DNA from 3 places in the Comamonas sp. lk genome. Region 1 is predicted to be linked to each of the others. Evidence: riboswitches for the same ligand, from Rfam matches in the RefSeq annotation. Region 1 holds a riboswitch; each other region holds the start of a gene.

Region 1 (4,420 bases):
CACGCTGGTGCGGTAAACGCCCTAGCGCCACAAAATCGCGCACCTTGAGCGGCCAGACCACCTGATCGCCTTGCGCCAGATAGGCAATGCGCCTGGCTCGCTGGGCGGCGGAAAGCCGCTCCAGATCCTCGCCGTCCAGACGTACCGTTCCCTGGTGGGGCAAGAGCTGGGCCATGGCCCGCAAAGCCGTGCTCTTGCCGGCTCCGTTGGGGCCTATCAGCGCAAACAGCTCACCGGCGCGAACCTCAAACGAGAGTCCATGCACGCAATCTCTGCCGGCAAGGCCGACCCGCAGCGAATCCACGGATAACACTTGCATCAGCGTGTCCTCCAGCGCTCGCGCAGCACCAGATACAGAAAGAAGGGCGCGCCCATCAAGGCCGTCACCACGCCCAGCATCAGCTCGACACGACCGCTGAGTAAGCGCAGCGCAATGTCGGCAGCCAGCAGCAAGGCGGCACCGCCCAAGGCGCTGGGCAGCATCAGACGCGAAGGTTTGTAGCCTACGGCAGAGCGAAACAGATGCGGCACGACCAGGCCAATAAAGCCTATCGTGCCCGTGACGGCCACGCTGGCACCCACGCAAAGCGCCGTACCCACGATGATTTGCGCCCGCAGCCGGGGCAGATTCACTCCCACGCTGCGCGCTTCATCCTCGCCCAGCGTCAGGGCATCCAGCTGGCGGGCACTGAAGGCCAGCAAGGCCAGTCCCAGCGCGATGAAGGGCAGGCACAGGCGCAGCTCGTCAAAGCTGCGGTCGGCCAGCGAACCCATCAACCACAGCACGATGTCCTGCATGTCGGTGGGCGTAGGCGCCAGATTGATGGCCAGCGAGGTCAGCGCGGCCGTCAGCGACGAGAGCGCGACACCGGCCAGAATCAAGGTCAGATTGCTGGCCCCTTGGCTGGCAATGCGGTAGAGCACCAGGGTAGACAGACCGGCAGCGCCCATGGCGACCACGGGCAGCAACCAGGCATTCCAGTGCCATAGACCGAAGTAAATGCACAAAACAGCGCCCAGACCGGCGCTGGAGCTGACTCCCAGCAAACCGGGCTCGGCCAAAGGGTTGCGCAACAGGCCTTGCAGCGCAGCGCCCGCCGTGCCCAGCGACATGCCGACCACGATGGCCAGCAGCACACGCGGCAGCCGCACCTGCTCCAGAATGGCGCGGTGACGCAGCGCCAGCTCCGTGACTTCTTGCGGCTGCGACACGGCACTCCACCAATCTGCAACGCCGATGGAGACCGAACCTATGCCCAGCGACACGGCAGCCAGAGCCGTCAAGGCCAAAAGCAAGGCCAGATTCAGTGCCCAGGTCTGCTGGCGAGAATCCTGCTGCCGGGCGCTCATACCGGAGCACCTTTGGCGGTTGCGCCGCTCAGGCCCAAGGCATCCAGCTGGGCTGCAACGGCTTCTGCCGCTTCAATCAGCTGCCAGTTGCTGCAGCCCCAGTCGTTTTCGGTGAGCGTGACCACGGGGATACGCGACAGCAGAGCCTTCATTTGTGGATGACGGCTCAAGGCGGATTTGGCATATGCGGTGTCGTTGACCATGGAAGGCGTGATGAACACGTCAGGCGGGTTCATCAAGATGCGCTCCATATCAAGGCGCCCCCAGCCTTTGAGGCCCAAGGCCGTGGCGTGGTTGCGCAAGCCGGCTGCTGCCAGCACCGCATCGACATGGGTTTGCGTGCCGGCACTTCCGCCATTGGGGCGCAGATACAGAGCGTTCAGCGGGCGCGAGCTGGCCTGCAGCTTTGCCAGGCGCGACTGCACGTTCTGCACCAGTGCCTTGGCTTCGGTTTCGCGCCCTATGGCCTTGCCCATCTTGAGCGTGCTGTCCAGGATGGCCTGCCAGTCCGTAGGAAACGGCACCGTGACGATGCGCACGCCGTACTGCTTGAGCAAGTCCTGCTGATGCCTGGCATTCCAGCGCCGCGAGGCCAGCACCACATCGGGCTTGAGGTGTAGAACATCTTCGGCCGAAGCCTCATTGGCGGCAAACTGGCTCGCCTTGGCGACCATGGAAAAGCGCTTCGCATCCTGGCTCTGACGCGACAGGGAAATGATTTGGGAAGGATCGGCCAGACTCAGGGCCAGAACATCGGCGCAGATATTGGTGGACATCAGGCGCGGCCCGGCAGATTGAGCCCAGGCGGGCGCCACGCAGGCCGCAGCCATCAGCACAGGAAGCAGCAGACTGCGCATCAGTAATCCACCCCGGGCTGTGCTTTGACGCCCTGGCGGAACGCATGTTTGACATCGGCGATCTCGCTGACCGTGTCTGCCAGCGCATAAAGCTCCTGCGGGGCATCGCGTCCGGTGATCACCACGCTCATGCCCGCAGGGCGCGCGGCAATGGCGGCGACCACCTGCTCGACCTTCAGGTAGCGGTACTTGAGCATGAAGCTCAGCTCATCAAGCACCACCAGGCTCAGCTGCTCATCGCCCAGCATGCGCAGGGCTTGCTGCCAGGCCAGGTCTGCAGCCTGTTTGTCGCGGCTCCAATCCGTGCTGTTCCAGGTGCAGCCCGTTGCCATGGCGTGATAGTCCACAGGTGCCGGCGCGCCCTGCCCCATCCAGCCCAGCTGATGCAAAAAAGTGATCTCGCCCGAGGTATGGGTGCCGGTGATGAACTGCACCAGGCCGGTACGCATGCCGTGACCCAGGGCGCGGTACAACATGCCGAAAGCGGAGGTTGACTTGCCTTTGCCAGGCCCAGTCACAAGCAGCACAATACCGCGCTCATCAGACGAGCGGGCAATGGCAGCGTGCACGCTGGCTTTTTTCTGCAGCATGCTTTGCGCATGTGCGTGAATGAACTGTTCGTCCATGCTCTCCCCGAGCGAAATGGCGATAAAACCCATTCCCAAGGGAGAACGACAGCCGGGACGAGCAATGCCGCGCAGCAATGCTGCAGACACACCATGACCCGCTAACAACCACACCCCGTGGAACAAGACCGAGAACGAACAGGTCGGTATTCTGGCTCACCGTCATCCAGCACACACACCTTCCCGGGTTTCAAGACCCAGTGGTATCAACGTGTGGCTGTCAGGTTTACAGCAGCGGGGGCTGCGCCGGAATGGTCGAAGGCAACTTCAACGCACCGGACTTCCCGTTTCAACTGGCCTCAAACAAGGCCCAGTCTCCTGATCGCAAGTTATCAATTATAGAAGTGTCCTCGATGTGTTTCGAGTTCATTTCCTCAATCACCGAATATGGCCGGCCTGCCGCCAGCCAGACGCGTCTGAAACGACGCACCCGGCCGAGCGGCGGCAAGCAGGCCCTTGGTAGCGCACAAGAAACCGTTGGGCGCTACCGCCAAGCTCCATCAGTCCAGGCTGACCTTGGCCTCGCGCACAACCTTGCCCCATTTGCTGGTTTCCGCTGCGATAAAGGCATTGCACTCTTCTGGCGTGCTGCCTTCGGCAAAGGTTCCCATGCTGGCTTCCATGCGGGTGCGGATTTCCTCGCTGCGCACGATGCGGGCCACTTCTTTGGACATGCGCTGAATGATGTCCTTGGGCACGCCGGCAGGTGCCAGCATGGCGGCCCACGTACTGCCTACCAGACCGGGAATGCCCTGCTCGGTAAACGTGGGGACATCCGGCAATATCGGCAAGCGCTTTTCGCTGGCCACTCCAATCAGGCGGATGCGACCGGCCTTGGCCGGCTGAATCAGATTGGGAGGCGGATCGAGAAACAGCGGAATCTGTCCGCCCATGAGATCGGCCAGCGCAGGCGATGCACCCTTGTAAGGCACATGCACCATGTCGGTCTTGGTCAAGAGGCGCATCAACTCCGAAGTCAGATGTGCGGCAGAGCCCGCACCCGACGAGCCAAAGCTGACCTTGCCGGGATGAGTCTTGGCATAGGCAATCAACTCGGCCGTCGTCTTGAATGGCGCATTGGCAGCCACAGCCGCCACCAGCGGCGAAATACCCATCAGCGACACGCCTGTCAAGTCTTTGGTGCTGTAAGGCAGCTTGGCATAAAGCGAGGGATTGGCCGAATAGGCGGCGATGACGACGCCGAAGGTATAGCCATCGGGCGCAGCCTTGGCCAGTTGGTCAACACCGATGATGCTGTTGGCACCCGGCTTGTTTTCCACAATGATGGGCTGACCCAAAGCCTTTTGCAGGCCTACTTGCAGCAGACGTGCCATCTGGTCGGTAAAGCCGCCGGCGGTATAGGGCACGATGATGCGAATCGGCTTGTTCGGCCAGGCATTGTTGGCCCAGGCAGGGCTGACAAGCGCTGCAGCCGCAGCGGCCGTGCCGGCCGTGGTGGTCTGCAGAAACGCGCGCCTTGAAAATGCGTTGGACATATGTCTCCTTGGGTGTGTGACAAGTTCCTGGAGCAGGCCGTGGGCAGGCTGCACCAGAAACTTGTAGAGATCGGGGCAATGGCATGGGTGC
Region 2 (4,420 bases), 1.0 Mb from region 1:
CAAGGATTACCACCGCATCCACATGCCTTGCGCCGGCCAGCTCAAGCGCATGATTTACGTACCCGGCGAGCTGTTCTCGGTCAACCCCGCTACGGCGCGCGGCGTGCCCGGACTGTTTGCGCGCAATGAGCGCGTGGTCTGTGTGTTCGATACCGCGCACGGCCCCATGGTGCTGGTGCTGGTGGGGGCGACCATTGTGGGCAGCATGGCCACGGTCTGGCATGGCGTGGTCAACCCGCCACGTACGGGTCATCTCAAGAGCTGGGATTACACCGGCGAGCAAGCCATTCATTTGGCGCAAGGCGAGGAGATGGGGCGCTTTCTGCTGGGCTCCACCGTGGTCTTGCTGTGGCCGCAAAGTGCGGGGCTGCAGTTCAACCCCGCATGGCAGCCGGCGGGCCCGGTACGTTTGGGCCAGGTCATGGCAGATGCACAGGCAAAGATTCCATCCGGCATCGCCTGATCACTGGCATTGCCCATAAACGAAAAAGCCGTTGATGCTTCAAGCTTCAACGGCTTTTTTGGTTCAGGAGAGGCAGCGTGTTGCTGCCCCAGAAAGTGCACCCTGAAATAGCAGGCGGCACAGGTATAAGGTGTCTGCAAACTCCACCGGACCGTCATCCTGAACCGGGGGTTCAGGGGGGCGAGGGCAGCCTGACGTTGGGTTCATCTGACGCGAGACGATCACGCTCATCAGGAAATTTACCAAGCCCGAGCTCATTGAGCATTGGTTCAAGGAAATATAAAGTCCGGCAGGTCTGCAGACAGGAGTTATTTTACTTCGATTGATACGGCGTTTGCCACGCCGCGATGCATTTGTCGCAAGGATTGCGGGCTTTCACAAAAGCCTTGCATCGTCTTCCAACGCTTTATCGAGTTTGAGCACCAGCTGTTCGGCCAATTCCAGTTGGCGCTGTTGCTCGGCCAGCTGTTCCTGATTGAGTGGTTCAGTCTGAGCCACAGCCTGCATTTCAGCCTGGGCACTGTTCACTTGTGCTTGCTGGGACGTCTGTTGGGCATCACGGTCCAGCACATCGAAAGCCATATTGAGCGCAGCCAGTACTGCGACACGCTCGCGAGAACGTACCTTGCCGCTGTCGCGGATGCCGGTCATGGCCTCATCCACGCGACGCACGGCTTCCAGCACGCGCTCTTGCTGACCTTCGGGGCAGGTCAGCATGTAGCTTTGCTGCAAAATTTGCACTTCGATCTGCTTCATGGGCGGGCGTCTGGTGGCAATGTCTGGGGAATCACTCGCCCTGGTTGGCGGGCAGGCGTTCGATCAGCGCGTCCACACGTGCGCGTGCAGCTTGCAGGCGCAGGCGCAGAGAGTCGCGCTCTTGGGTCAGGGCGGCAACTTGCTCGGTCAGCAGGGTGTTGGTGCGCTGAAGTTCTTCGTGGCGCACCATTAAACGTTCTACCCGCTCGGCAATGAGGTCAAGAGAAGTCTGGGGGGTCATAGACTCGGACATTGTAGGTCTTGCAGTCCGTAAATAAGTGCAGAAATCCGAGAGACTTTGTGCATGAAAGGCGGATGCAAGCTAAGTGCACCCGGAAACACGCGCGCATGCTTTCTCGGTTGGAGATTTTCCTCTACCAAAATCGTAGCGTGCAACTCAGGCACATAAAGCGCCAAGCTCATTTATATAGTAAATAATCGTCAACGGGGTACTCTGATTGAAGGAGGTCTTGCGGCCAAAACTAATTAGAATGCGCCGCTGTTGGTGCTCGGAGTTGCTTTCTGCGACCCCAGTTCAACGGGAAGCAGGGAGGTGAAGCCGCAAAGCGGTGCGATCCGTGCCTGCGCTGCCCCCGCAACGGTCAGCGAATAGATGCATGGCATCTCCTTTTCATCTTTGCCACTGGCGCTGCGCGTGCTGGGAAGGCTCGCAAAAGGACGTTTCGCTTAGCCCGGATACCGGCCAACGATGTGGATTGTCTGCCTTCAGCTGTGGGCACGTCTTTTTCCCAATTGCCAACGGGGAGGTTGGCGCCGGGTATCTATTGTTTTGTCGCTTCCCATGAGTTCGCAACACCAACCCCGATGCAAGACTGCATCCGTGGCCTCGCACGTGCACGCCAGCACGGCTTCCATTTTTCACCGTCCTTCCCTGGTGGCTGCGGCCATCAGCTGCATGTTGTCTGCACCTGTGCTGGCTCAGCAAATCGCCTTGGCCGATACCGCTGCCATGGCCGAGACGGTGGTGACGGCCAACCGTATCGAGCAGCCGCTGTCCGATCTGGTGGCGGATATGTCCATCGTGGACCGCGAGACCATTGAAACCAGTGGTGCGGCTGGCGTGGCCGATGTACTGTCGCGTCTACCCGGCATCGAGATGGTGCGCAATGGCGGCCCTGGTGCCTCCACCAGCGTTTATTTGCGCGGAGCCGAGACCCGTTTTACGGCGGTCTATATCGACGGCGTGCGCGTCGATTCCCAATCGACCGGCGGAGCTTCCTGGCAGAACATTCCACTCGACTCCATTGAGCGCATTGAAGTGCTGCGCGGCCCGGCGGCTGCCGTCTATGGTTCGGATGCGATTGGCGGCGTGGTGCAGATTTTCACCAAGCGGGGCGAGGGCAAGCCCAAGCCCTATATCGGCCTGGGCTGGGGCAGCCGCGGCACGGTGACGGCGCAGACCGGCATCAGCGGCGGCCTCAATGGCTGGGATTACAGCCTGGGTGCATCTCATGCCAGCAGCAACGGCTTTAACGCCAAGACATCGGCGGGCTTCAATCCCGATGCGGACGGCTACCGCAACAATGCCTTCAATGCCCGCATTGGCTACCAGATCTCGCCCAACCAGCGCGTGGAGGCCACGGCGCTGGAAAGTTACGTCAATTCCGGTTATGACGCGACCATATCAAAGAGTGCTCCTATTGCCGATGATCGCAGCATCAACAAGATGCAAACCCTGGGTCTGAACTGGCAAGCCAAGTGGAGCGATGTTTACAGCACCCGTTTGCAATACACGCAGTCGCGCGATTACTACGCCACCAAGCCCTCGGTCTATGAAACCGACACGCGCTTGCATAACTATCTGTTCCAGAACGAATGGAAGCTGGGCGTCTCCACCCTGACTGCAGCGTTGGAGCGTCGTGAGGACAGCTTGGTCAACGGCAATATCGACCGCACGCGTTCGCAAAACGCCCTGGCTCTGGGCTACGGTCTGCGTGCCGGCAAGCACACGCTGCAGCTCAATGCCCGCCATGACCGCGACAGCGAGTTTGGCGGCAACACCACGGGCAGTGCCGCCTATGGCTATGAGTTCATGCCCCACTGGCGAGCCACGGCATCGGCGGGCACGGCTTTCCGCGCACCCACGCTGTACCAGCGCTTCAGCATGTATGGGGATTCCTCGCTGCAGCCTGAGAAGGGGCGCAATGTGGAGCTGGGCCTGAAATGGGGCAAGGGAAGCAATAGTTTCTCGGCCACGGTCTATCGCAACAATCTCTCGAACCTCATCAACTATGTGAGCAATACCGGTGCATGCCCGGGCAATAACGGTCCCTTCGGCGGCTGCTATGCCAACGTGGCCAATGCCCGCTATGAAGGCATTACCCTGGCCGCCACCACCCGCGTGGGTGTGGTGAATCTGCAGGGCTCGGTGGACTTCCAGAATCCGCGCGATACGGACAAGGACTTGCAGCTGGCACGTCGCTCCAAGCGCCATGCCAGTCTTTCGGCCGACACCCTGGTGGCAGGCTGGAGACTGGGTGCGCAGATGCAGACATCGGGCAAGCGCTTTGACGATGCTGCCAACAAGTTCGAGCTTGGCGGCTACACCTTGTGGCATCTGACGGCTCAAAAAGAGCTGACACGCAACTGGAGCCTGGTGGCACGCATCAACAATTTGACCGACAAGCGCTATGAGCTGGCCCGCACCTACGCCACAGAGGGCCGCAGCGGCTATGTGGGCGTGAAGTGGACGGCCAATTGAGCGGGCTTGCAGCCCTTATCGCTTTCATATGCTGAGCACCACCTCCTCGTCTGATGCGGCAGGCCAGCCTGTGCGCTGTCCTGCCTTGCTGATCACTGCCCCGGCCTCCGGCCAGGGCAAGACCACGCTGACTGCGGCCCTGGCACGTTTGCATGCGCGCCAGGGCCGCAAGGTCAGGGTGTTCAAATGCGGGCCGGATTTTCTGGACCCGTACTGGCATGAACTGGCCACGGGTGCGCCCGTGCACTCACTGGATTTGTGGATGACGGGTGAGGCCGATGTGCGGGCACGACTGCACGCTGCGGCGCAGGAGGCCGATCTCATCCTCATCGAAGGCGTGATGGGCTTGTTTGACGGCAGCCCCAGCGCGGCAGATCTGGCGCGACTGCTGGGTCTGCCCATGCTGGCAGTGGTCGATGCGTCAGCCATGGCCGGCACGTTCGGCGCGCTGGCCTATGGATTGCAACACTATCAAAGCG
Region 3 (4,420 bases), on a different contig from region 1:
CAGGCGCAGCACGCTGCTCAGCTCCAGGCCTTGCGAATGCTGCTTGCCGCCTTGCACCGACAGCAGGCTGTTGTTCGGGTCGCGGGTGATGATGTCTTTCTTCTCGATGCGGTAGGCCGCTGCCGTCCACTCGCCCAGACCCTGGCCGAACTGCTGCTTCAGCCCCACTTCGATCTGGCGTGCCGTGGTCAGCTTGTAATCGCGATTGGCGAGATTCAGCGTCAGCACATTGGTGACCGGGTCATGGCCCTGGGAGACCTGGCCGTACAGGCTGGTCTGCGCATTGAGCTTGTGCGTCAGGCCCAGGCGCCAGGCGGTGCCGCCCAGGTTCTTGCCAAACGAGCCGGTTCCTATCAGGTCGCTCCTGTTGAAGTCCGTCAGATCGCGGCGTATGCCGGCCAGCAGCAGCCAGCGCTCGCTGAGCGTCCAGGCGTCTTCGGCATAAAAGTCGTGCGTGGTGGCTGCCGTGGTAAAGCGCGGGATCATGGCGCTGCTGTTGTCCCAGCCGTGATAAACGGCATCTACGGGCATGGTGGTGGAGTAATCAAAGCCGGACGAGGCATAGCCAAATTTGGCTCGGCTCACTTCCCAGCCCACGACCAGCTGGTGGGCGCCGGCCTTGAGCTTGGACTCCAGGCGGTTGCCGGTCTGCTCCAGATCGTGTGTCAGCTCGATATAGTCGCTGCGGGTAATGGTCTGGGCCACCGGGTTGTAGCGGTAGGCCTCGATGTTGCGCCAGTAGCGGTCGGCCTTGAAGTGATAGAGCTCGTTGCTCACACTCCACTGCTCGTTGATCTGGTACTGCGCCCGGGCGCGCACGCGCTTGTCCTTGATGCGGATGTCGCTGTCGTCGGCGTTGAAGTTGCGGCCCAGCAGCTCGGGCACGATGGAGCCGTTGATAGTGGGCGTGCCGAAGTAGCGGGCAGGCTTTTCGTCACTGACATCGGCCAGCAGCTCCACGCGTAGCGCTGCCGTGGGTTGCCAGCGCAGGGTGCTCATCAGCTTGCCGCCGCTGGCGCGGCTCATATCGTGCTCGCCGTTGGTGTAGTGACCGTAGGCATCCACCCGGTAGCTCAGGGTCTCGCTGATTGCGCCACCCATGCCCAGTCCCAGCTTGGCCGAACCGTGCGAGCCGGCGCCGACCAGCACCTCACGCACGGTCTCGCGCGTGGGCTGCTTGCGCACCACATTGGCCGTGGCCCCCACGGTACCTGAGCCATAGACGATGGAGGCCGGGCCACGCAGCACTTCCACGCGCTCATAGCCCCAGCTGTTGGCGGGGTAGGGCGTGGTGGTGGAGGCAACGCCCAGGCGCACGCCGTCTTCCGCGATACCCACGGAGTTGGTGCCGGTGAAGCCGCGCGTGCTGAAGGACAGGCTGTTGTAGCTGGTGGCCGACAGCGGCGTCATGCCCACGGTGCGGCCGATGATGTCAGCCATGCGCGAGTCGCCGCGCTCCTGCCAGGTTTCGCTGTTCACCTGGTCCAGGCTGGCGGGAAGGTCGAGCGTGGTGATGCCGGTGCGGCTGCCGGAGGTGGACGGCAGGGACAGGCCCAGTCCGCCTTCGGGCGATGCCGTGACATGGACGGCGGGTAGGGTGATGGCGGCTTCGGACGCGGGCGTGCTGGCATCGCTGGCCAGGGCCGGTGTGGCGGACAGCGCGCTCAGGCAGGTCAGGAATGCCGCAGCAGCGATGGGATGGAGAAAAGGGGCTCTGGCTGCAAAGTCAGGGTGGTTCATGGAGGTCAACAAAGTGCTGACCATCTGCCTGCAGGTGACATGCCCAGGCCTTGCTGCAGCGCTTTTTGACCGCCGGGCAGGCAAGCAGCCACTTCTGCTCCCCGCAGACGGTCGTTGCAAATACCGCACGCCGGGGGCTTCCCCAGGGGTACGGTGCTCAACAGGCCGGTATCCGGGCTCGCAGATGGCGTGATGCCTGCCATTTCACCTTCCCAATGTCGCCGCGCACCTCGCTGGGAGGCCACGTAGGACATCAGTGGTTTGCCCCTGGGGGCGTGGAAATGGTTTATCTGCTGACCGTTGCGGGGGCAGCCAGGGATTTGCACCCTGTTCCCGTTGAACCCTTGGCCTAAGAACGTGTTTACGATCTCCTCGGCGCCGCGCCAGTACCTTTGCGGGATGGGATGCTAGGCGCGATACCACAGCAATAGCCGTGCTATTGCGAGGATTCGCAACACCGCAGAGCGCCCGCAAAGGCACTGGCCCAAAGGGTTGGGGCGAAATCGGGCGATTTCTTCGCGCTGCGGCTGGCTTGCACCCCGGTGCAAGCGGCACCACATCGCTTCGAACTCATCCCGATTGCGCCTCAACGCGGCTGCGTAGAGATCGTAAACACGTTCTAAGCCTGGGCACCTGTTGTCGCGATGAAGGGGCTGGCAGCGGCCATGCATGGCCAGCCGGTCAACCCGCTTCAAAACGGGCGCAGTATAACGTGTTGGCCTGTGGCGAGACGCGGCTGCGCTCGCCGCCATTCAATCGGCAGGTTCGTCGCCCAGCGCGGCGTCTGCAGCCTTGCCCACGCCTTTGCCCACGATCTTGACCGTGCCAATCGCTGCATCGGCGGCCAGACCCACGGCACCTGCGGTGATGCTGACGGCCGTGCCCGCCACGGCCACCACGGCGCAGCCGGACAGGGACAGCAGGCATAAAAAAGCCCCTGCAAGCCATGGCCTGCAGGAGCTCGACAAAGCATGCCCCAGCGAGGAGACACCGAGCCAGAGCCTAAGGCGGCCCCGCCGCCTCGCGGCGAAGGTGTCGTCCCCCTTGGGGGAAGGCGCAAAGCGCCTCAGGGGGGATGGCATCAGTGAATCCGCATGCCGGGGGCGGCGCCGGGGAAGGGTTCCAGCACATAGATGCCGGGGTTTGCCTTTTCGTCGGCATGGCTGGCGGCCAGCACCATGCCTTCGGAGAGGCCGAACTTCATCTTGCGCGGGGCCAGATTGGCCACCATTACCGTCAGCTTGCCTTGCAGCTGCTCGGGGCTGTACATGCTGCTGATGCCGCTGAACACATTGCGGGTCTTGGGCTGGCCGTTCTCGTCCTTTTCGCCCACATCCAGCGTCAGCTGCAGCAGCTTGGTCGAGCCTTCCACGCTCTTGCATTCGAGAATCTTGGCAATGCGCAGATCGACCTTGGCAAAGTCGTCGATGCTGATGGTTTCGGCCAGCGGCTCGCCGCCCGGGGCGTTGGGGTCGATCACGGGCTCGGCCTTCTTGGCCGCTTTTTTCTCGGCCTTGGCAGGAGCGGCAGCAGCAGGAGCGGCCTGACCGGTGGGAGCTTCAAACAGTGCTTCCAGCTGCTTGGGATCGACGCGCTGCATCAAATGCTTGTACTCGCCGATCTGGTGGCCTTCGCCCAGGGGCTTGGCCACATCGCCAAAGCTTTCGGGCGGCACGATCAGGAAGTTGGACACTTCGGCGGCCACGCTGGGCAAAATGGGCTGCAGGTAAATGGTCAGAATGCGGAAGGCTTCGATGCAGGTCGTGCACACATCGTGCAGGCGCGCTTCCATGCCTTCCTTCTTGGCCAGCTCCCAGGGCTTGTTGGCATCCACATAGCTGTTGACGCGATCGCACAGCAACATGATCTCGCGCGCGGCGCGGGCCGTGTCGCGGGCCTCGTAGGCGGCAACGATGGCAGCTTGTTGTTCGCGCAGCGCCGCCAGCAGGGTCTGGCCGTCTTCGCTGACCTGGGCCAGCTTGCCGCCAAAACGCTTGGTGAGGAAACCGGCGGCGCGCGAAGCGATGTTGACGTACTTGCCGATCAGATCGGAGTTGACGCGCAGCATGAAGTCTTCGGGGTTGAAGTCGATATCTTCGTTCTTGCCGTTGAGCTTGGCGCCCAGGTAGTAGCGCAGCCACTCGGGGTTCATTTGCAGCGACAGATACTTGAGCGGATCCAGGCCCGTGCCGCGGCTCTTGCTCATCTTCTCGCCGTTGTTGACGGTCATGAAACCGTGCACGCAGATCTTGGTTGGCGTCTTGCGGCCGCTGAACTTGAGCATGGCCGGCCAGAACAGCGTGTGGAAAGTGATGATGTCTTTGCCGATGAAGTGGTACTGCTCCAGATCGGGGTCGGCCATATAGGCGTCAAAGTTCTCGCCACGGCGGGTCAGCAATTCCTTGAGCGATGCCAGATAGCCCACGGGCGCATCCAGCCAGACATAGAAGTACTTGCCCGGAGCGTCGGGAATCTCGATACCGAAGTAAGGCGCATCGCGCGAGATGTCCCAGTCGCCCAGGCCTTCGCTGGTCGTGCCATCGGGGTTGGTGCGCACGCCAAACCATTCCTTGATCTTGGCGGCCACTTCGGGCTGCACATGCTTGCCGTCCTGCGTCCACTCGGTCAGGAACTCCACGCAGCGCGGGTCCGAGAGCTTGAAGAAGAAATGCTCCGAGCT

Evidence for each region. Region 1 has a riboswitch for cobalamin ahead of cobO (cob(I)yrinic acid a,c-diamide adenosyltransferase). Riboswitches for the same ligand answer to the same signal wherever they lie in the genome.
Region 2: it holds a riboswitch for cobalamin, as region 1 does, so the genes downstream of both, EAO39_RS15350 (TonB-dependent receptor) here and cobO (cob(I)yrinic acid a,c-diamide adenosyltransferase) in region 1, are expected to answer to the same signal.
Region 3: it holds a riboswitch for cobalamin, as region 1 does, so the genes downstream of both, EAO39_RS19225 (TonB-dependent receptor) here and cobO (cob(I)yrinic acid a,c-diamide adenosyltransferase) in region 1, are expected to answer to the same signal.

The regions. Positions count from the first base shown of each region.
Region 1 covers NZ_UOOB01000001.1:2,372,306-2,376,725, reverse strand. Annotated here, with positions in the region: gene EAO39_RS10975 (ABC transporter ATP-binding protein) at 1-319, opposite strand, end outside; gene EAO39_RS10970 (iron ABC transporter permease) at 319-1,350, opposite strand; gene EAO39_RS10965 (ABC transporter substrate-binding protein) at 1,347-2,207, opposite strand; gene cobO (cob(I)yrinic acid a,c-diamide adenosyltransferase) at 2,207-2,833, opposite strand; cobalamin riboswitch at 2,957-3,170, opposite strand; gene EAO39_RS10955 (tripartite tricarboxylate transporter substrate binding protein) at 3,334-4,329, opposite strand.
Region 2 covers NZ_UOOB01000001.1:3,373,101-3,377,520, reverse strand. Annotated here, with positions in the region: gene asd (archaetidylserine decarboxylase) at 1-463, shown strand, start outside; gene EAO39_RS15360 (cell division protein ZapA) at 839-1,219, opposite strand; gene EAO39_RS15355 (DUF904 domain-containing protein) at 1,251-1,460, opposite strand; cobalamin riboswitch at 1,706-1,942, shown strand; gene EAO39_RS15350 (TonB-dependent receptor) at 2,136-3,941, shown strand; gene EAO39_RS15345 (cobyrinate a,c-diamide synthase) at 3,970-4,420, shown strand, end outside.
Region 3 covers NZ_UOOB01000002.1:99,038-103,457, reverse strand. Annotated here, with positions in the region: gene EAO39_RS19225 (TonB-dependent receptor) at 1-1,740, opposite strand, end outside; cobalamin riboswitch at 1,886-2,116, opposite strand; gene EAO39_RS19220 (hypothetical protein) at 2,493-2,708, opposite strand; gene metG (methionine--tRNA ligase) at 2,822-4,420, opposite strand, start outside.